DNA from 4 places in the Streptomyces sp. NPDC003042 genome. Region 2 is predicted to be linked to each of the others. Evidence: riboswitches for the same ligand, from Rfam matches in the RefSeq annotation. Region 2 holds a riboswitch; each other region holds the start of a gene.
What was found. Region 2 has a riboswitch for cobalamin ahead of ACWDYJ_RS34815 (energy-coupling factor ABC transporter permease). Riboswitches for the same ligand answer to the same signal wherever they lie in the genome.

Region 1 (4,828 bases), on a different contig from region 2:
CGCCAGGGTCTTCTCCCGCTCGAAGCGCACGCGTACGGGCAGCAGGCCGAGGCCGTCCACCGATCCCGCGCGCGACTCCACCTCGTCCTCGATCCGCTCGCCCAGCACCTGGAAACCGCCGCAGATCCCGAGCACCGGCCGCCCCTCGGCCGCCCGCGCGGCCAGCGCGTCCGCGAGGCCCCGCTCCCGCAGCCAGGCCAGCGCCTTCACGGTGCCGCGCGTACCGGGTACGACGACCAGGTCGGCGTCGACCAGTTCCTCGGCCCGGTCCACGAACCGCACGACCACGCCCGGCTCGGCTGCGAGCGCGTCGACGTCGGTGAAGTTCGACATCAGCGGCACCGCGCACACGGCGACCCGCAGCACGTCCTCGCCGACCGGCGGGGCCACCACCGACTCCCGTACGGCGCCCCGCAGCGAGACGCGCAGCCCGTCCTCCTCGTCGATGCCGAGGCCGTGCTGGAAGGGCAGCACCCCGTACGTCGCCCGGCCCGTCAGGCCGCGCAGCATCTCCATTCCGGGCTCCAGGAGCGTGACGTCGCCGCGGAACTTGTTCACGAGGTACCCCGCGATCAGCGACTGGTCCTCGGGGGACAGCAACGCCGTCGTCCCGAAGAAGGAGGCGAAGACCCCGCCCCGGTCGATGTCCCCCACCACGACCACCGGGAAGCGGGCGGCCCGCGCGATGCCCATGTTCACGATGTCGGTCCGGCGCAGGTTGATCTCGGCCGGACTTCCCGCCCCCTCGCAGATCACGGCGTCATACGTGCCCCGCAGCTGCTCCAGGCAGTCCGTGACGATGCCGAGCAACTGCTCCTGCCGACCCCCGTGGTAGCCGCGCGCACTCATCTCGCCCACCGGCTTGCCCAGGAGCACCACCTGGCTGCTGCGGTCGCTGCCGGGCTTGAGCAGTACCGGGTTCATCAGCGCCGTCGGCTCCACGCGGGCCGCCTGGGCCTGCATCGCCTGCGCACGGCCTATCTCGGCGCCCTCGCGCGTCACGAACGAGTTCAGCGACATGTTCTGCGCCTTGAACGGGGCCACCTTCACGCCTTCGCGCGCCAGCCAGCGGCAGATGCCCGCCGTGACCACGCTCTTGCCCGCGTCCGACGTCGTGCCCGCGACCAGCAGTCCGCCGCCGCGCTTCGCACCGCTCATCCGCGCCCCCTCCGAGTGCACCGTGACATGGCAAACCGCAACGTCACACATGAAGCCAGTGCCAGCCACGTCACCCGCCGCGACAGCCGCACCGCCCGCTCGATGTCAGCGACCTCCACCGGCCGCCCCGCCTCACCGTTCAGCACGGCCCGGTGCTCGACCCGCCCGCCGTACGCCAGCGTCCCGCCCAGCCGTACGCCGAGCGCCCCGGCGAAGGAGGCCTCCACCGGGCCGGCGTTGGGGCTCGGGTGCCCGGCGGCGTCCGCGCGCCAGGCCCGTACGGCTCCCCGCCGGTCGGGGCCGGCGACCACGGCGGCGAGCGCCGTCAGCCGTGCCCCCGGCCAGCCGGCCAGGTCGTCCAGCCGCGCCGAGGCCCAGCCGTAGCGCAGGTAGCGGGGCGACTTGTGGCCCACCATGGCGTCGAGGGTGTTCACGGCGCGGAAGGCCAACAGCCCGGGCACCCCGGCGACGGCTCCCCACACCAGCGCCCCGACCACGGCGTCGGAGGTGTTCTCCGCGACCGATTCCACGACGGCGCGCGCCATCTGCTGCTCGTCCAGGGCCTGCGGGTCGCGCCCGCACAGGTGCGGCAGCCGCTCCCGGGCCACCTCGGCGTCCCCGGCGGCGAGCGCCCCGCCGATGGCGCGGGCCTCCCGGCCGAGCGAGGTGCCCCCGACCACGGCCCAGGTGGCCACGGTGGTCAGGGCGATACGGGTGGCCGCGGGCCGGGAGCGCACGGCGCGGGCGCCCAGCGCGCCGACGGCGGCCGCGCCCCCCGCGCACACCAGGGTATGGAGGACGCCCCGGGCGCGGTCGTCGCGCCACAGGGCGCGTTCGACAGCGGCGGCGGCTCGTCCGAAGGCGGCCACGGGGTGCCCTCGGCGCGGATCCCCGAGGATCCGGTCGCCGATCAGGCCCGCCGTGGCGCCGTACGCGAAAACGCGATCGGCACGCATGGTGGCAGGTATGTCCTCACTCAGGGTCCGCGCCCTGGTTCGACGTGTCCGGCGGCGAGAGTTCCTGGCTCCCGGGGCGCACGCACCGCGTGCGCTTCCCGGTGACAGTGGCGGGACCGCGCCGGATTCGCACCGGACTTCCTCTCCATGCCGCCGTATTGGCTCGGGCAGTCCACCACGCACCGAGAACGCCCGTCAACTTGCCGTTGACCTGGCGCTGACTCGCCGTCGGCCCGCGGTCACCGCGCCGTCGCCCCGCCGTCGCCCCGCCGTGAGAACGCGGGCCGTGAGAACGCGCGCCGGGCATGCGAAAGCTCCCTCCGGAAGAACCGGAAGGAGCTTTCACCTGTGGCGTCTCAGCTGACGATCAGGTAGATCCCGTACGCGACGGCCCCCGCGACGAGCGCGAAGCAGGCGTAGGCGCCGCTGCGGGCCAGGGTGGCGGCCCCGCCCTGCTCGGTGGCGGCCTCGTGCTTGGAGAGGCCCACCAGGCCCAGCGTGAAGAGGGCCACGAGCGCGACGGTGGCGGTGAGGCTGACCCCGAAGACGGAGCCGAGTGCTGCCCAGTCGATCTTCATACTGCCGCTTTCTGAATGTCTCGGTCTCTGTATGTCTCGGTCAGACCGCGGCGGCCGGAGCCGCCGGAGTGGTCGTGGCGGCCGGGATGGTCGCCCTGAGGTCCTCGTCGGTCACGGCGGCGGTCGTACCGGCCGCGACGGTGGCCGGCGGGACGGCGACCATGGCCATGGCCGTGGTGACGACACCGGGCTGCTCGGCCGCGGTGTCCCCGGTGACCGGCTCCACGTCGTTGACGTTGTGGTGGTCGATGACCTGACGGCGCGAGATGAACCAGATGGCCACGCAGGAGGCCACGAGGAAGACCGTGACGGCCGCGACGCCGATGTCACCGCTGCGCATGACCAGCTCGGCACCGGCGGCGACCAGAGCGGCGGCCGGCAGGGTCAGGCCCCAGGCGATGAACATCCGGGTGGCGGTGGACCAGCGGACCACGCCGCCCTTGCGGCCCAGGCCCGCACCCATGACCGCACCGGAGCACGCGTGGGTGGTGGAGAGGGAGAAGCCGAGGCTGGAGGAGGCCAGGATGACGCTGGCGGCCGAGGTCTGGGCGGCGAAGCCCTGCTGCGGCTGAAGGTCGGTGAGCCCCTTGCCCATGGTGCGGATGATGCGCCAGCCGCCCAGGTAGGTGCCCATCGCGATGGCCAGACCGGCGGAGACGATGACCCACACCGGCGGGTTGGCGCCGGCCGGCAGGGCGTTCCCGGCGATGAGCGCCAGCGTGATGATGCCCATCGTCTTCTGCGCGTCGTTGGTGCCGTGCGCGAGGGAGACGAGACCGGCCGAGGCGATCTGACCGGTGCGGTAGCCCTTGGCGGAGGTCTTCTCGCCGACCCTGTTGCCGAGCTTGTACGTGATCTTGGCTGCCAGCAGCGCGGCCAGGCCGGCCACGAGCGGAGCGGCGATCGCCGGGATGAGCACCTTGGTGACGACGACGCTGCCGTTGACCGCGCCGATGCCGGCCGAGGCCACCGCGGCGCCGATCAGGCCGCCCATCAGGGCGTGGGAGGAGCTGGAAGGAAGTCCGACCAGCCAGGTGACGAGATTCCAGAGGATCGCGCCGACCAGGGCGGCGAAGATCACTTCTGGCTGGATGCCTTCCTCGTTGACCAGGCCCTTGGAAATCGTCTTGGCGACCTCCACGGACATGAAGGCGCCGACGAGGTTCAGCACGGCGGACATCGCCACCGCAGTCTTGGGCTTGAGGGCGCCGGTCGAGATGGTGGTGGCCATCGCGTTGGCCGTGTCGTGGAAACCGTTCGTGAAGTCGAACACGAGAGCGGTAATGATCACGATCCCGAGGAGAAGCGTTATGTGCTCCATTTACCCAGGCTTCTGTTTGACGTCAGTGGCTCGGCGACCGTAGGCAATCTGGATGAACGGAAGGTGAACTGAGTGGGGCGCGATGGTGTCCCCCCTCGGCGCGCGATCGGGACCTTCGTCCCGATTCTGCCGTAGATCCATCGATTAATGCACGTCAAAGCCGGGTGAATGAACCGCTCCACCCGGGACCTCCGGTGCGGAGGCCCGCCCCGGTGGACCCCGAAGGAGACCCAGATCACCTCCGGACCGCCTCTTCGCCGCCCCGCCCGGAACGATCTCCTCCGGTGGCCCGTCCGCCCCCGCGCCTCGACACTGGAGCGGTGCGTACCGCCACAGTGACGGCAGCGGCCGTCACCACGACCCTGATCGGTGCCGGAGCAGCCGCTGTCGCGGCCGGCCGGTACGCCGCCGACGTCGCCCTGCGCCCCGAACCGGGCCGCCCCCTGCGCGGCGGCCCCCGGCTCAGCGTCCACTCCACCGCCGCGGGACGGGTCGTGCTGACCCGCTCGGCGGCGTCCCTGCGCCCCGGTACCTACGGGCTGGACGCGCCGGGAGTGCACGCGGTGGTCGGCCCCGTCCTCGCCGACGTCCCCCATGAACCCGACACCGTCGTACGTCGCCTCCTCGCCGTCACCCACGGCAGCCTCGACCCCGGCACCCGTGTCACGCTCACCCCCCAGGTCCACCTGGGCAACCCGCGCACCGCCCTCGGCCTCGACCACGCCGACGTGGACGTCCCCGGCGAGCTCGGCCCGCTGCCCGCCTGGTTCGTGCCCGCCGCCCGGGACACCTGGGTGATCACCGTGCACGGGCTC
Region 2 (4,828 bases):
TTCCAGCAGCGGAGGCCAGTCACCGTCGCGGAACTGCTGCCACAGCGAACGGGGCGGCACGTACGGGGCGTAGGGCGGCGGCCCCGGAAAGGGATGCGGCCCGGGGTGCGGGTACTGGCTGGGACCGGGCTGCGGCGGCACGCCCGGCGGCGGCGGTGGCTGACCCCCGTTCGGCCGCGATATCGGGCCGTACGGGTTCGGTCCCCCGAAAGTCACGCCGGTTTCCTTCCTGAGATGCGGGACGGGTGTGCTGGGCAGCGATCCTGGTGGATCTCCGCCGAAGTCAACACGATCAACACAGTCAACACGGTGAGCACAGTCAACTGCCAACTCCGCGACCGCACATGGGGTTGCCTACGCCTGCCCGGCCATCGCCCTCGAAACGTGCGTCGGCGGGCTGCCCGTCGGGTCGACGACAGGTCGTCACCGGGTCAGCGGTGCTCGGGATTGGGGAAGTCGAAGCGGCAGCCCGCGTCCCACTCGGACCGCTGGTTGCCATGGGCCGGCATGCCGCCCGCGCGCTTGAGGAGCGCGGCGAGGTGCATCAGGTTCCACGACATGAAGGTCGTGTTGCGGTTGGTGAAGTCGTTCTCCGGCCCGCCCGAACCGGGGTCGAGGTACGAGGGCCCGGGCCCGGCCTCGCCGATCCAGCCCGCGTCGGCCTGCGGCGGGATGGCGTAGCCCAGGTGCTGGAGGCTGTACAGGATGTTCATGGCGCAGTGCTTGACGCCGTCCTCGTTGCCGGTGATGAGCGCCCCGCCCACCCGGCCGTAATAGGCGTACTGCCCCCGGTCGTTCAGCAGGGAGGAGCAGGCGTAGAGCCGCTCGATGACCTGCTTCATGACGGAGCTGTTGTCCCCGAGCCAGATGGGGCCGCAGAGCACCAGGATGTCGGCGTCCATGATCTGGCTGTAGAGGACCGGCCACTGATCGCTCTCCCAGCCGTGGTCGGTCATGTCCGGCCAGACACCCGTAGCGATGTCGTGGTCGACCGCCCGGATCAGGGACGTCCGGGCGCCGGCGGCCTCCATGACGGCGCGGCTCCTGGAGATCAGGCCCTCGGTGTTGCTGGTCTCGGGCGAGCGCTTGAGGGTGCAGTTCACGTAGACGGCGGAAAGGTCCGAGTAGTCGGGGTGGTTCGCGGTGGCGGAATCGTCGGGCACGCCCCCCACCCTGCCCACCGCCGGCCGGGATCGCCAGCGCGCCGCGCCCGTCCGGGCCGCCTTGGGGTTGGTACCGGTCGGCGCGGGCGACTAGGGTCAGCGGGCCTTGGTGTTCGGGAAACCGGTGGAAAACCGGTGCGGCCCTCGCCACTGTGATCGGGAAGTCCGGCTCCACTCCTGCGGGAAAGCCACTGGGACCGCGCGGGAGACCGTACGGCCCCGGGAAGGCGGAGTTCAGGGCATCAGTACCCGTGAGCCAGGAGACCGGCCGGGGCGCGTCGTCCATCCACGAGGTGCTGGAGAGGTCTCTCTACTCATGCATATAGCCGAGGGGTTCCTGCCCCCTTTGCACGCGGTCGCCTGGGGCGCCGCATCCGCTCCCTTCGTCGTCCACGGTGTCCGCGCCCTGACCCGTGAGGTCAAGGCCAACCCGGAGAGCACGCTGCTGCTCGGGGCGTCCGGAGCGTTCACTTTTGTCCTGTCCGCCCTGAAGATCCCCTCCGTGACGGGCAGTTGCTCGCACCCCACCGGGACCGGGCTCGGCGCCATCCTCTTCCGGCCGCCGATCATGGCGGTGCTCGGCACCATCACCCTGCTGTTCCAGGCCCTGCTGCTGGCGCACGGCGGGCTCACAACCCTCGGTGCCAACGTCTTCTCGATGGCGGTCGCCGGGCCGTGGGCGGGCTACGCCGTCTACCGGCTGCTGCGGAAGTTCGACGTACCGCTGATGGTGACCGTGTTCTTCGGTGCCTTCTTCGCCGACCTGGTCACCTACTGCGTGACCTCCGTCCAGCTGGCGCTCGCCTTCCCGGACCCGGGCAGCGGATTCGTCGGCTCCCTGGAGAAGTTCGCGGGCATCTTCGCGCTCACCCAGATCCCGCTCGCGGTCAGCGAAGGGCTGCTGACCGTGCTCGTGGTGCGGCTGCTGATGCAGTCCAGCAAGTCCGACCTGGTGCGCCTGGGCGTCGCCCGGCTGACCGGTGGCACCAAGGCGCGGCAGGAGGCGACGAACCGATGACCAGGAACGCGAAGATCAACACCCTGCTGCTGCTCCTGGTGGCGGCGCTGGCCGTGCTCCCGCTCGCGCTGGGGCTGGGCGACGGCCAGGAGGAGCCGTTCGCGGGCGCCGACGCGCAGGCGGAGGCGGCCATCACCGAGATCGAGCCGGACTACGAGCCGTGGTTCTCCCCCCTGTACGAACCCCCCTCGGCGGAGATCGAGTCGGCGCTGTTCGCCCTCCAGGCGGCGCTCGGCGCGGGCGTGCTCGCGTACTACTTCGGCGTCCGTACGGGCCGGCGCCAGGCCGCCGCCGCAGCGGGGTCCGAGGCCGGGGCCGGGGCGCCCTCCGCCACGCCGGAGCCGTAGGCGGTGCTGCCGATCGACGTGGCGGCGCACAGCAGCCGCTGGCGGCGCCGCCACCCGCTGGAGAAGGCCCTGTTGGGGTTCGGGCTGACCGTCACCGCCGTGTGCCTGCCGCCCTGGCCCGGCGGGCCGCTGGTCGCCGCGGCGACCCTGGCCGTATTGCTGGGGCCCGCCGGGGTGGCCGGGCGGCAGCTGTGGCGGGCCTTCCGGATCCCGCTGGGCTTCTGCTTCACCGGGGCGCTGCCGCTGCTGGTCTCCGTCGGGGGGCCGGACGGGTTCCTCGCGCCGGCCCCTGACGGCCTGCGGCACGCCGGGGAACTGCTGCTGCGTACGTCGGCGGCCTCGCTCGGCGTGCTGCTCTTCGCCTTCACCACCCCCGTCTCGGACGTCCTTCCCCGGCTGGTCCGGGCCGGGGTGCCGGCCCCCGTGGTGGACGTGGCCCTGGTCATGTACCGGATCGGCTTCCTGCTGCTGGACTCCCTGGCCCAGGTCCGGCGGGCGCAGGCGGCCCGCCTCGGGAACACCGGCCGGGCGGCGGCGTGGCGTTCGGTCGCCGGGCTCGCCGCGACCTCGTTCGTCCGGGCCTTCGACCGCGCGGCGCGGCTCCAGGAGGGGCTGGCCGGGCGCGGGTACGACGGCGCGCTGCGGGTGCTCGTACCGCGGGCGGCGCTGTCCTGGCGGTTCCTGACGGCGTCCGCCGCCCTCCTGACCGGGCTGGTCGCCGCAACCCTCGTACTGAAGGAGCTCTCCCGTTGAGTCCGTTGGTGGAACTGGTCGGCGCGGGCTACGCGTACGAGGACGGGCCCGCGGTGCTGTCCGGCGTGGACTTCGGCATCGCCGAGGGACGGGCGCTGGTCCTGCTGGGCCGCAACGGCAGCGGCAAGACCACGCTGATGCGGCTGCTGAGCGGGGGCCTGCGGCCGGGTTCGGGCACGCTGCGGCTCGACGGCACGGCGGTGACGTACGACCGGTCCGGGCTGACCCGGCTGCGGACGGCGGTGCAGCTGGTGGTCCAGGACCCGGACGACCAGCTCTTCGCCGCCTCGGTGGAACAGGACGTCTCCTTCGGCCCGATGAACCTGGGCCTGCCCGCGCCGGAGGTCCGGCAGCGGGTCGACGCCGCACTGAAGGCCCTGGACATCACGGCGCTGCGGGACCGCCCGACCCACCTGCTCTCGTACGGGCAGCGCAAGCGGGCGGCGATCGCGGGCGCGGTGGCGATGGCCCCGCGCGTGCTGATCCTGGACGAGCCGACGGCCGGGCTGGACCCGGACGGCCAGGAGCGGCTGCTGGACGTCCTGGCCGGCCTCACGGACACGACGGTGGTGATGGCCACGCACGACGTGGACCTCGCGGTGCGCTGGGCCGACGACGCGGCGGTCCTGACCCCGTCGGGCATCCGCGTGGGCCCGGCGCCGACCCTCTTGTCGGACCCGGCCCTCCTCACGTCGGCGGGCCTGCGCCAGGCCTGGTCCCCGGCGGTGACGGCCCTGCTCCGCACGCACGGCCTGCTGGCCCCGGGCGCCCCCGGCCCCCGTACCCCGCAGGAGCTGTCCGCGTGGAAGTCGGTACGCGGCTGACCGCACGCCGCGCAAACTTAGGATGTCGGCATGTCGCTCCCGCACGCCATCCTCACCGCCCTGCTCGAGAAGCCCTCGTCGGGGCTGGAGCTGACCCGGCGGTTCGACAAGTCGATCGGCTACTTCTGGTCGGCGACGCACCAGCAGATCTACCGCGAACTGGGGCGGCTGGAGGAGGCCGGGCTGATCCGGGAGCTGCCCAGCGAGGTACCCGTTCGGGGGCAGAAGAAGGAGTACGAGGTGCTGCCCGACGGCAGCGCCGAGCTGGCCCGCTGGGTCGCCGAGAGCCAGGATCCCAAGCCGATGCGCGACCCGCTGCTGCTGCGGATCCGCGCGGCGGCCGTGGTCGGGCCGCAGCGGCTCGGGCCGGAACTGCGGCGCCATCTGGAGCTGCACCGGGACCAGTTGGCGACGTACGAGGCCATCGAGGCGAAGGACTTCCCGCCGGACCGCAACGCCGCCGAGGACCGGCTGCGCCGGCTCGTGCTGCACGGCGGGATCGCCCTGGAAAGCTTCTGGCTGACCTGGCTGGAGGAGGCCCTCGCCGAGGTGGAGGATATGACGCCGCCCTCGGACGGCGGCGGGGACCAGGGCCCCACGGCGGCTTGACGCACCTCCGCCCCGGGCAGTGGGGGCGGAGGCCGGCGCGGGGCCGCTCGTCGGGCGACTACGTGTCGGGCGCCTACTTGCTGAGGGCGGCCCAGAACTCGTCGAAGCTCAGCA
Region 3 (4,828 bases), on a different contig from region 2:
GATCTTCGTCGCCGGGCGGGAGCGCAGGTAGTACGTGGTCTTCAGGCCCTGCTTCCAGGCGTACGCGTACATCGACGAGAGCTTCCCGATGGTCGGCGTCTCCAGGAACAGGTTCAGCGACTGCGACTGGTCGAGGAACGGCGTACGGGCCGCCGCCATGTCGATCAGGCCGCGCTGCGGGATCTCCCAGGCCGTGCGGTACAGCTCGCGCACCTCGGCCGGGATCCAGCCGAAGCCCTGGACCGAGCCGCTGGACTCGCGCAGTGCCTCGCGGGTCTGGGCGTCCCACACGCCGAGCCGCTTCAGCTCGTCCACCAGGTAGGCGTTGACCTGGAGGAACTCGCCGCTGAGGGTCTCGCGCTTGAAGAGGTTGGAGACCTGCGGCTCGATGCACTCGTACACGCCCGCGATCGAGGCGATGGTCGCCGTCGGGGCGATGGCGAGAAGGAGGGAGTTGCGCATGCCGGTTTCGGCGACGCGGGCGCGCAGGGCGTCCCACCGCTCCGGCCAGTTCAGCTCGACGTCGTAGTGGTCCGGGTGCAGGACGCCGCGCGCGGTGCGGGTCTTGTCCCAGGCCGGGAGCGGGCCGCTGCGCTCGGCGAGGTCGCAGGAGGCCTCGTACGCGGCGAGCATGATCCGCTCGGAGAGCTTCGTGGACAGCGCCTTCGCCTCGGGGGAGTCGAAGGGCAGCTTCAGCTTGAAGAAGACGTCCTGCAGGCCCATCGCGCCCAGACCCACCGGACGCCAGCGGGCGTTGGAGCGGCCGGCCTGCTCGGTCGGGTAGAAGTTGATGTCCACGACGCGGTCGAGGAAGGTCACGGCGGTGCGGACGGTCTCGTCCAGACGCTCCCAGTCGATCTCCCCCTCCACGACGAAGGCGCCCATGTTGACCGAGCCGAGGTTGCAGACGGCCGTCTCGCCGTCGTTGGTGACCTCGATGATCTCGGTGCACAGGTTGGAGGAGTGGACGACCGAGCCCGGCTCGGCGGTCTGGTTCGCCGTGCGGTTGGAGGCGTCCTTGAAGGTCATCCAGCCCTGGCCGGTCTGCGCGAGGGTGCGCATCATCCGGCCGTACAGGTCGCGGGCGGGCATGGTCTTGCGCGCCAGGCCGTCCGCCTCGGCCTTGCGGTACGCGGCGTCGAACGCGTCGCCCCACAGGTCGACGAGCTCGGGCACGTCGGCCGGGGAGAACAGCGACCAGTCGGCGTCGGAATTCACGCGGCGCATGAACTCGTCCGGCACCCAGTGGGCCAGGTTCAGGTTGTGCGTACGGCGCTGGTCCTCACCGGTATTGTCACGCAGCTCCAGGAACTCCTCGATGTCCGCGTGCCAGGTCTCCAGGTAGACGGCGGCGGCGCCCTTGCGCCGGCCGCCCTGGTTCACGGCGGCGACGGAGGCGTCGAGGGTCTTCAGGAACGGCACGATGCCGTTGGAGTGGCCGTTGGTGCCGCGGATCAGCGAACCGCGGGCGCGGATGCGGGAGTACGAGAGACCGATGCCGCCCGCGTGCTTGGACAGGCGCGCCACCTGGTGGTAGCGGTCGTAGATCGAGTCGAGCTCGTCCAGCGGGGAGTCCAGCAGGTAGCAGGAGGACATCTGCGGGTGCCGGGTGCCGGAGTTGAAGAGCGTGGGGGAGGACGGCAGGTAGTCGAGGCGGCTCATCAGTCGGTAGAGCGAGGCCACTTCCTCGACGGCCGGGATGCTTTCGTCCGCGGCGAGGCCGCAGGCCACGCGCAGCATGAAGTACTGCGGGGTCTCGATGACCTGGCGGGTGATCGGGTGGCGCAGCAGGTAGCGGCTGTGCAGCGTCCGCAGGCCGAAGAAGCCGAAGCGGTCGTCCGCGCCTTCGGCGAGGGCGTGCTCGACCAGCGCGTCCAGGCGGCGCGCGTGGGTCCGTACGAAGGAGGCCGTACGGTCGGCGATGAGCCCCTCGCGGTGACCGACCTCCACGGAGGCGGCGAAGGAGGTGGCGCCCTGGCCGGCGGCCTCGGCGGCGACGGCCAGCGTCAACAGCCGGGCGGCGAGACGGGAGTACGCCGGGTCCTCGGAGATCAGGCCCGCCGCGGCCTCGGTGGCCAGTCCGCGCAGTTCGGCCTCGTCGGCGACGGAGCTGCGCCCGCGCAGGGCGGCGGCGGCGACCTTGCCGGGGTCGGTGTCGGGGAGGTCGGCCGTCAGCTCGGTCAGGGTGCGCAGCAGCGCGGCCCCAGGACCTTGCGGGTCGGACGGAACGGACTCGGCGCGCGGTGCGGCAGGCGCGATGGTCACGGGGGGAGCTCTCCCTCGCTCGGCCCGGTCATCGGCGGGGCGGGGCGCGACGGAGCGCATGCGGGCGTGGCAGGTACGCGTACACCGCATGGCGTCCACCGGCCCAACCGCGAGGCCCGGACGTATCGGCACCCGGTTCGGTCGAGCCGGGCGCGCTGTCGGCAGGTCCTCGGACTTGCGGGTGCACGAAGGGGTGCACTTCATACCGTTGCGGGACAGTTCCGGATTCGCACCGGATTCCCCTGCGGCGACAGCAGCCTTGAGCATACATGTGGGGGCGCCCGCTTGCGTGACCCCCCACATGTTGTGTCGGCGCGGCTACAGCTCCAGTCGGTACGTGAGGAGCGTCAGCCCCGGAACCGGGGCCCAGTCCCGCTCCGGAGTACGGACGAAGCCGAGCCGTTCGTAGATCCGCTGGGCGCCGGTCATGCCGCGCTGGGTGGACAGCACCAGGTGCGTGACGCCCTCCAACTGCCGGGCGCGGGCCACGCAGGCGCGGACCAGGGCCTCGCCCACGCCCCGCCCGCGGGCCTCGCGGGAAACGGCCAGCATCCGGAACTCCGCCTCGCCCGGCCCGGCGATGTCGGCCAGCGGGCTCCCGGGCGGGGCGAAGGTCACGCCGCCGAGCACGGTGCCCTCGTACGCGGCGACGAGGACCTCCCCATCGGCGGCCCGGCCGGCGACATCGCGCAGCACGCCCGCGTAGTACGCCTCGCCGGAGGTCAGCAGCCCGTCGCCCAAGTACGCCTGCGCGGTGAGCTCGCCCAGCTCTTCGTATTCGGCGGGCACTGCCGGCCTGATCAAGATGTCCATGCGGTCGAGTGTGCCGGACGGGTGTCGGTCGTCGGCGCTATCGTCGGAGAGCACCGTCGAAGAAGGTGAGCGAGGCATGACCGTGATGACCGACCGGCCCCACATGACGATCGAAGAGTTCGAGCACCTGGCCCGCACAGCGGCCCGCGAGGCGGAGGGGCTGCGACTGGAATTCATCGGTGGGGTGCTGAGGAGCAAGGCCATGCCGGACGGGGACCACGGGCGGGTCATTCTGTGGCTGACGCGGATCTGCGTGCAGCACCACCCGGAGTTCTGGCTGCACCCAGGGCGGGGGATCAAGGCAGAACAGTACCGGGAGGGCCGCGCCATTCCGGACGGGGTTCTGGCGCACGAGGACGCGTTCGTAGGACAGGGCCACTGGGTGGATCCGAGCCCGATCCTGATGGCCGTCGAGGTGACCACGTGGGACTCCGACACCGAGCGGCGCGACCGGATCGAGAAGCCGCGCGCTTATGCGCAGACCGGTATCCCCGTCTACCTCCTCATCGACCGGCTCAAGTGCCAGGTTCTCGTCCACAGCGACCCGGATGGCGACCGCTACGAGACTGTGCGCACCGTTCCCTTCGGCAAGGAAGTCAAGCTTCCCGAACCCGTCGGCATCACCCTCCAGACCGAGCCCCTCAAGGACTGGGTGCGCTGAGCACGCCGCAGGGCCCCCGCCCAGGATGGGCGGGGGCCCTGCGTACGTATGGGCTCAGCAGCAGCGGAAGCCCTCGCGGGGGTTCGCCTCGCGGGCGTCCGTGCGCTCGCGTTCGAAGGCGCGGCGGGTCATGACCTCCGCGTCCGGGGCGTGGGAACGGGCGTGGGCGACGTACCGGTCGTAGGCCGCCTCCCCCGAGAACTCCCGTACGTAGAACCGGGCTCGCGCGAGGACGCTGCGCAGGCTCATGACGACACCGGCTCCTTCGCCCGGCCGCCGCCCGAGTCGAGGCCGGCGGTCGCGAGTTCCGCCTTCTCCTCGGCCGTCGCGATCAGACCGGCCGGGGCGACGATCTTCGACTCGGTCCACGGGACCTCGGAGAGCTTCACGGACTCCGGGTTGCTGATGGCCTTGAAGCAGGTCCGGGCCGCGTCCGCCAGCACCACGATGATCAGGACCGCGAACAGCACCGACAGGACGCCGTCGACCGTGGCGTTGGTGACCACGGTGTGCATGTCGTCCATGTTCTTGGCGGGCGGCAGCACCTTCCCGGCGTCGATGCCGGTCTGGTACTTCTCGCGCTGCGCGAAGAAGCCGACCTTCACGTCCTCGGAGAAGATCTTCTGGTAGCTGGCGGTGAGGGTGACGGCCACGTCCCAGGCGAGCGGAACACCCGTGATCCAGGCCCACTTGAGCCGTCCGGACTTGATCAGCAGGGTCGTGCAGACGGCCAGGGCCACCGCCGCGAGCAGCTGGTTCGCGATGCCGAACAGCGGGAAGAGCTGGTTGATGCCGCCCAGCGGGTCCTTGACGCCGACCCACAGGAAGTAGCCCCAGCCGCCGACGACGACCGCGCTCGCCAGCCACACGCCCGGCTTCCAGCTGACCTCCTTGAAGGACTTGTGCACGTTGCCGAGGGTGTCCTGGAGCATGAACCGCCCGACGCGGGTGCCCGCGTCGACCGTCGTCAGGATGAAGAGGGCCTCGAACATGATGGCGAAGTGGTACCAGAAGGCCTTCATCGCGGTCCCGCCGATCACGGCGGAGAAGATCTCGGACATGCCGAGCGCGAAGGTCGGCGCACCGCCC
Region 4 (4,828 bases), on a different contig from region 2:
GCGGCCCATGGCGACGACCTCGCGGACGGTCAGCCCGAAGGTGCCTGCCGCGTCCTGCGGGACGACCGCCACACGCCGGGCGCGGGCCTTCACGCCCAGCGTGCCCGCGTCCGTCCCGTCGAGCAGCACCCGTCCGGCAGCGGGCCGCAGGGTGCCGTAGAGGCAGCGCAGCAGCGTGGTCTTGCCGCTGCCGTTCGGCCCGACCACACCGACCGTCTCGCCGGACCGGGCGGTGAGGTCGACTCCGTGCAGCAGCGTGTGCCCGTCGACCTCATAACGCACTCCCTCGACGGTGAGTTCCACCGGACTCCCCGTCATCCGCCCACCCCCTCAGTACGGCCGGACCTGCGCAGCATCCACAGGAAGAAGGGGCCTCCGACCAGTGCGGTGACCACGCCGACCGGTATCTCCTCGGGTGCGGCGGCCGTACGGGCGACCAGGTCGGCCAGCGTCAGGAACACGGCCCCGCCCAGCGCGGCCACCGGGAGCAGCGCCCGGTGACCGGCGCCCACCACCATCCGGGCGGCGTGCGGAATCATCAGCCCGACGAAGCCGATCGCCCCGCTGTACGCCACCAGCACCCCGATCACGAGGGAGGTGAGGACGAAGACGGCGGCCCGGAACCGCCCGGTGTCCAGGCCGAGGGTGTGCGCGCCCTCCTCCCCCGCGAGCAGCAGGTCGAGCGGCCGGGCGAGGGTGACGAGCAGGCCGGTGCCGGCGAGCAGGGCGGTGGCCGGCAGGGCGAGTTCGTTCCAGCGGGCCCCGCCCAGCCCGCCCAGCGTCCAGAACAGCACGGAGCGGATCTGGTCGGGGTGCGCGGAGAGCACGAGCACCAGACTGGTGAGCGCGGACAGGATGTACTGGACGGCGACTCCGGCCAGGATCAGCCGTCCGGTGGTCATCGTGCCGCCGCGTCTGGCCATGGCGTAGACGGCGACGAGCGCGGCCATGGACCCGGCGAATGCGGCGAGCGGCACGCCGGCCCCGCCCGCGATCCCGGCGGCCCCGGCTCCGGCCCCCGCGCCGAACACGATGACGAGTACCGCCCCGGCCGACGCACCCGACGAGGCGCCGAGCAGGAACGGATCGGCGAGCTGGTTGCGTACGAGCGCCTGGAGTACGGTGCCCGCGACCGCGAGCCCCGCGCCCACGACCGCCCCGAGCAGCACGCGCGGCATCCGCACGTCCCACACGATGGAGGCGAAGGCGCCCGTGCGCCGGCCGCCGAGCACGATGTCGAGCACCTGGCCGGGGGCGATCCGTACGGGCCCCAGCGCGAGGCCCGCCACCGCCGACACGACGAGCGCGGCGCCGAGGAGGACGAGAACGGCCGCGGTACGGCCGCGCCGCCTCACGCGGCGTCGGGGTGCAGCTGGCGGCCCAGGGACTCGACGGCGTCGGCGACGCGCACGCCGAGGACGGCCGAGGACAGCGGGAGGACGACGAACCGCTGGTTCTTGACGGCGGGAACCTGCGACAGGGCCGGGTCGTTCAACAGACGCTGCTTCTTGGCCTCGACGGTGGTGCCGCCGTAGTCGTAGATGAGGACGACCTCGGGCTTGCGCTCGATGACCTTCTCCCACGACACGTCACCGAAGGTGTCCTTGAGGTCGGCGAACACGTTCGTCCCCCCGGCGAGGGAGACGATCTCGTTGCCGATGCCGTTGCCGCCGGAGGTGAAGGCGGAGGCCTCGCCCGAGTCGTAGACGAAGACGGCCGGCTTCGCCTTGTCCTTCACCCGCGCGGTGACGGCGTCGATGTGGCGCTGCTCCTCCTGGATGAGGGCGGCGCCGCGCTCGGGTACGCCGAAGGTCCGGGCGACCTCGCTGATCTCGGTCTTCAGCTGTTCGAGCCCGACCGGGCCAGGGGTGCAGTACTCCACGCTCAGCCGGGAGTTGATGCCGGAGGTGGCCAGCCCCTCGCGGTCGCGGCCCTGCGACATGTCGAAGGCGCTGGCGTAACCGCCGTAGACGAAATCGGGGTTGGCGCCGAGGAGGATCTCCTTCGAGGGGTACTCCTCGGCCAGCACCTTGATCTTGTCGTATGCGGGCCGGTAGGCGGGCAGGACCGAGTCGTCGAGGTAGGCCGTGCCGGCCATCCGGTCCTGGAGTCCGAGGGCGAGCAGGATCTCGGTGGCGTGCTGGTTCATCGTGACGGCACGCTCGGGCGGGGTCTGGTAGGTGGTGCTGACCCCGCAGTTGGTGACGGTGTACGGAAACCCTGGCGCGGCTCCGGGGCGCGCGGCGGGCCGGTCGGCGCCGGTGGAACCGCCGCACGTGGCGAGCGGTATCAGGAGCGCGACGGGGATGAGTGAGCGCAGGGCGGCGCGGGAACGCGACTTGGCGAAGCCTCTCCGGGGGATCCTCGTCCCCGGTCGAAGTGCAGAGGCGGTGCGTCAGTGTCTGACTCCCGGCATCCCGCGGGCGGAATACCGGTCACAGTGGCGGGACCGCACCGGATTCACACCGGTTTCCTGTCCTGCACCGCCTGGATGACCCGGCCAGTCTGCCAGACGGGCGCCGTGCACTCCGGGGCCGGGGATTGCGGCACACTCCTCAGCACGTCGGCGTCCACGCCGACTGCGCGCGAGCGGCGGAACAGACGACGGAATCGGGTGGTCGGCCATGGCGGACGACAGCAAGGAGCTGGGCGAGGCTCAACGGGCCCATTGGCAGAGGACCTACCGCGCCCACCCCGGCATGTACGGCGAGCAGCCCTCGGCCCCCGCGGTCCACGCCGCCGCCGTCTTCCGCAGGACCGGAGCGGCCGACGTCCTGGAGTTGGGCGCGGGGCACGGCCGGGACGCCCTGTACCTCGCACGGGAGGGTTTCACCGTGCGGGCCACGGACTTCAGCCCGCTCGGCCTGGAACAGCTGACCGACGCCGCCCGGGAGCAGGGCCTCGCCGGACGGGTGACCACCGCCGTGCACGACGTACGTGAGCCCTTGCCGCTGCCGGACGCCTCCGTGGACGGGGTGTTCGCGCACATGCTGCTGTGCATGGCCCTGTCGACGCAGGAGATCCACGCGGCGGTCGGCGAGGTCCGCCGCGTCCTGCGCCCGGGAGGCACCTTCGTCTACACCGTCCGTCACACGGGCGACGCGCACTACGGAGCGGGTACCGCCCACGGCGACGACATCTTCGAGCACGGCGGATTCGCCGTGCACTTCTTCCCCCGCGAACTGGTCGACTCACTCGCCGACGGCTGGAACCTGGACGAGGTCCACGCCTTCGAGGAAGGGGACCTCCCCCGGCGCCTGTGGCGCGTCACGCAGACCCGGCCCGTCTGACATCAGCCCCGTACCGGCGGCCGAATCCGTTGCAGGGGCGGCAGGAGTCGAACCTGCGACCTACGGTTTTGGAGACCGTTGCTCTGACCAGCTGAGCTACACCCCTTCGATGAGACCAACCATCGCATGACGGAGCCTGAAGATCCACACATTTCGTGGAGCCCGCCCGGTCACCAGGAACCGCCGCCACCGCCGCCACCGCCTTCGCCGCCGGAGTCGACGGAGTCGCCGGAGGACAGGGGCGCTCCCGAGACCGCCGTGGCGGCGATCAGGCCCACGGCCAGCACCGGGCCGTAAGGGGTAGCGGGGGCTGGGGGTTCGGTCGTCGACGCGGTGACCACCCGCTGCCAGGCGGCCAGTTCGCCCAGGGCCACCGCCCAGGCGGTGTACAGCGCCGTAGCGTCGGTGGGGTGCGGGTCGGCCATGAAGCGCCGAAACGATTCCGCCTGACCCCACAACGCCGCGCCGCGGGCCGTGCGGCCCTGGAGTTCCCAGGCGCGCAGCCACAGGGCGAGACCGGCGCCCGCGACCACGGCGCCCGCGACGACGATCGGCCACCCTTCCCAGCCGGTCCAGCCGCCGAGCGGACTGTGAGCGGTCGCGACGACCAGGCCCAGGACCGCCGCGGCGATGCCGATCCGCCGCGCTGTGCGGGAGCGGCGCTCGCCGGCCGGGTCCCACAGGCCGCTGGTGCGCTGCCAGTCGGCCAGCTGGTCGCCGAGGGTGTGCCAGGCCGTCCTGAAGCGCTGGTCGTCGGCGCCGAGGTCGAACTCCCCCCGGCCGGCGAACATCTCACCGAGCACGGTCTCGGTGGCCGGATCGGTGTGCTCGTCCCGGCGGGTCGTGCGCCGCACGGTCGGATACCGCTCTTCGCCGAAGATGCGGACATGGCCGTCGATGGCGGCGCCGAGGAGCCAGGCCACCTGGTGCCGGGGCTCGACCCGTTCGGCGAGCAGGATGCCGCCCTGCGCCGGGCTCAATCCCTCCGGAGGAACGGCTCTCGGCGTGAGCGCGTCCGCGCGCCGGTCGCGGCCGGCGAGGCGCAGCAGCCGCGCCGTCACCAGGGCGCCGGCCAGGGCGGTTGCCGCCGCCAGCAGGGCCGACCGGAGCGGGTTCATGAGCGCGTCGCCGTCAGGCATCCCCGTGGGCGGCGCCGGCGGGGCAGCCGCCCCACCGACGGATCCCGTCACGGCGCCGGAGCTGTGCAGCGTGACGCCCCCGCCCGCCCCGAGCCCGTCGAGCGCGACGACGAGATGGCCCGGCTCGGGCTCTACGGCCGTGCAGCTCTGCCGGGAGCCGGTCACGCCCTGCACGCAGCGCGTACCGGTGAGGTCGTACGGGGCCACGACGTGAATCCGGATGTCGTCGAGGTCGACCTTCCATCCGGCGCCGACCGCGTTCCAGTTGAGCTTGCCGTCACGGGCGATGTCCTGGAGCGTGTACTCGAGGCGGTAGCGGCGCAGACCTGTGTTCGCGCGCTCGGGATCGCCCATGGTGATGCGCGTCTGCGACGTGTCGCCGCGTGTCAGTTCGTGCGT

Region 1: linked by a shared signal. The riboswitch ahead of ACWDYJ_RS02130 (cobalamin biosynthesis protein) and the one ahead of ACWDYJ_RS34815 (energy-coupling factor ABC transporter permease) in region 2 are both predicted to bind cobalamin.
Region 3: linked by a shared signal. The riboswitch ahead of ACWDYJ_RS30070 (ribonucleoside-diphosphate reductase subunit alpha) and the one ahead of ACWDYJ_RS34815 (energy-coupling factor ABC transporter permease) in region 2 are both predicted to bind cobalamin.
Region 4: linked by a shared signal. The riboswitch ahead of ACWDYJ_RS06675 (ABC transporter substrate-binding protein) and the one ahead of ACWDYJ_RS34815 (energy-coupling factor ABC transporter permease) in region 2 are both predicted to bind cobalamin.

What each region holds. Positions count from the first base shown of each region.
Region 1 covers NZ_JBSFTP010000002.1:179,996-184,823, forward strand. Annotated here, with positions in the region: gene ACWDYJ_RS02125 (cobyric acid synthase) at 1-1,158, opposite strand, end outside; gene ACWDYJ_RS02130 (cobalamin biosynthesis protein) at 1,155-2,114, opposite strand; cobalamin riboswitch at 2,152-2,305, opposite strand; gene ACWDYJ_RS02135 (hypothetical protein) at 2,471-2,692, opposite strand; gene ACWDYJ_RS02140 (anion permease) at 2,733-4,013, opposite strand; gene ACWDYJ_RS02145 (alpha/beta hydrolase family protein) at 4,334-4,828, shown strand, end outside.
Region 2 covers NZ_JBSFTP010000132.1:2,655-7,482, forward strand. Annotated here, with positions in the region: gene ACWDYJ_RS34805 (hypothetical protein) at 1-60, opposite strand, end outside; gene ACWDYJ_RS34810 (flavodoxin family protein) at 432-1,163, opposite strand; cobalamin riboswitch at 1,254-1,450, shown strand; gene ACWDYJ_RS34815 (energy-coupling factor ABC transporter permease) at 1,480-2,181, shown strand; gene ACWDYJ_RS34820 (energy-coupling factor ABC transporter substrate-binding protein) at 2,178-2,528, shown strand; gene cbiQ (cobalt ECF transporter T component CbiQ) at 2,532-3,281, shown strand; gene ACWDYJ_RS34830 (energy-coupling factor ABC transporter ATP-binding protein) at 3,278-4,105, shown strand; gene ACWDYJ_RS34835 (PadR family transcriptional regulator) at 4,136-4,714, shown strand; gene ACWDYJ_RS34840 (EF-hand domain-containing protein) at 4,788-4,828, opposite strand, start outside.
Region 3 covers NZ_JBSFTP010000083.1:17,221-22,048, forward strand. Annotated here, with positions in the region: gene ACWDYJ_RS30070 (ribonucleoside-diphosphate reductase subunit alpha) at 1-2,265, opposite strand, end outside; cobalamin riboswitch at 2,409-2,542, opposite strand; gene ACWDYJ_RS30075 (GNAT family N-acetyltransferase) at 2,584-3,078, opposite strand; gene ACWDYJ_RS30080 (Uma2 family endonuclease) at 3,155-3,739, shown strand; gene ACWDYJ_RS30085 (YbdD/YjiX family protein) at 3,794-3,988, opposite strand; gene ACWDYJ_RS30090 (carbon starvation CstA family protein) at 3,985-4,828, opposite strand, start outside.
Region 4 covers NZ_JBSFTP010000008.1:25,469-30,296, forward strand. Annotated here, with positions in the region: gene ACWDYJ_RS06665 (ABC transporter ATP-binding protein) at 1-318, opposite strand, end outside; gene ACWDYJ_RS06670 (FecCD family ABC transporter permease) at 315-1,355, opposite strand; gene ACWDYJ_RS06675 (ABC transporter substrate-binding protein) at 1,352-2,149, opposite strand; adenosylcobalamin (AdoCbl) riboswitch at 2,346-2,501, opposite strand; gene ACWDYJ_RS06680 (class I SAM-dependent methyltransferase) at 2,625-3,290, shown strand; tRNA gene ACWDYJ_RS06685 (tRNA-Trp) at 3,323-3,396, opposite strand; gene ACWDYJ_RS06690 (DUF2207 domain-containing protein) at 3,461-4,828, opposite strand, start outside.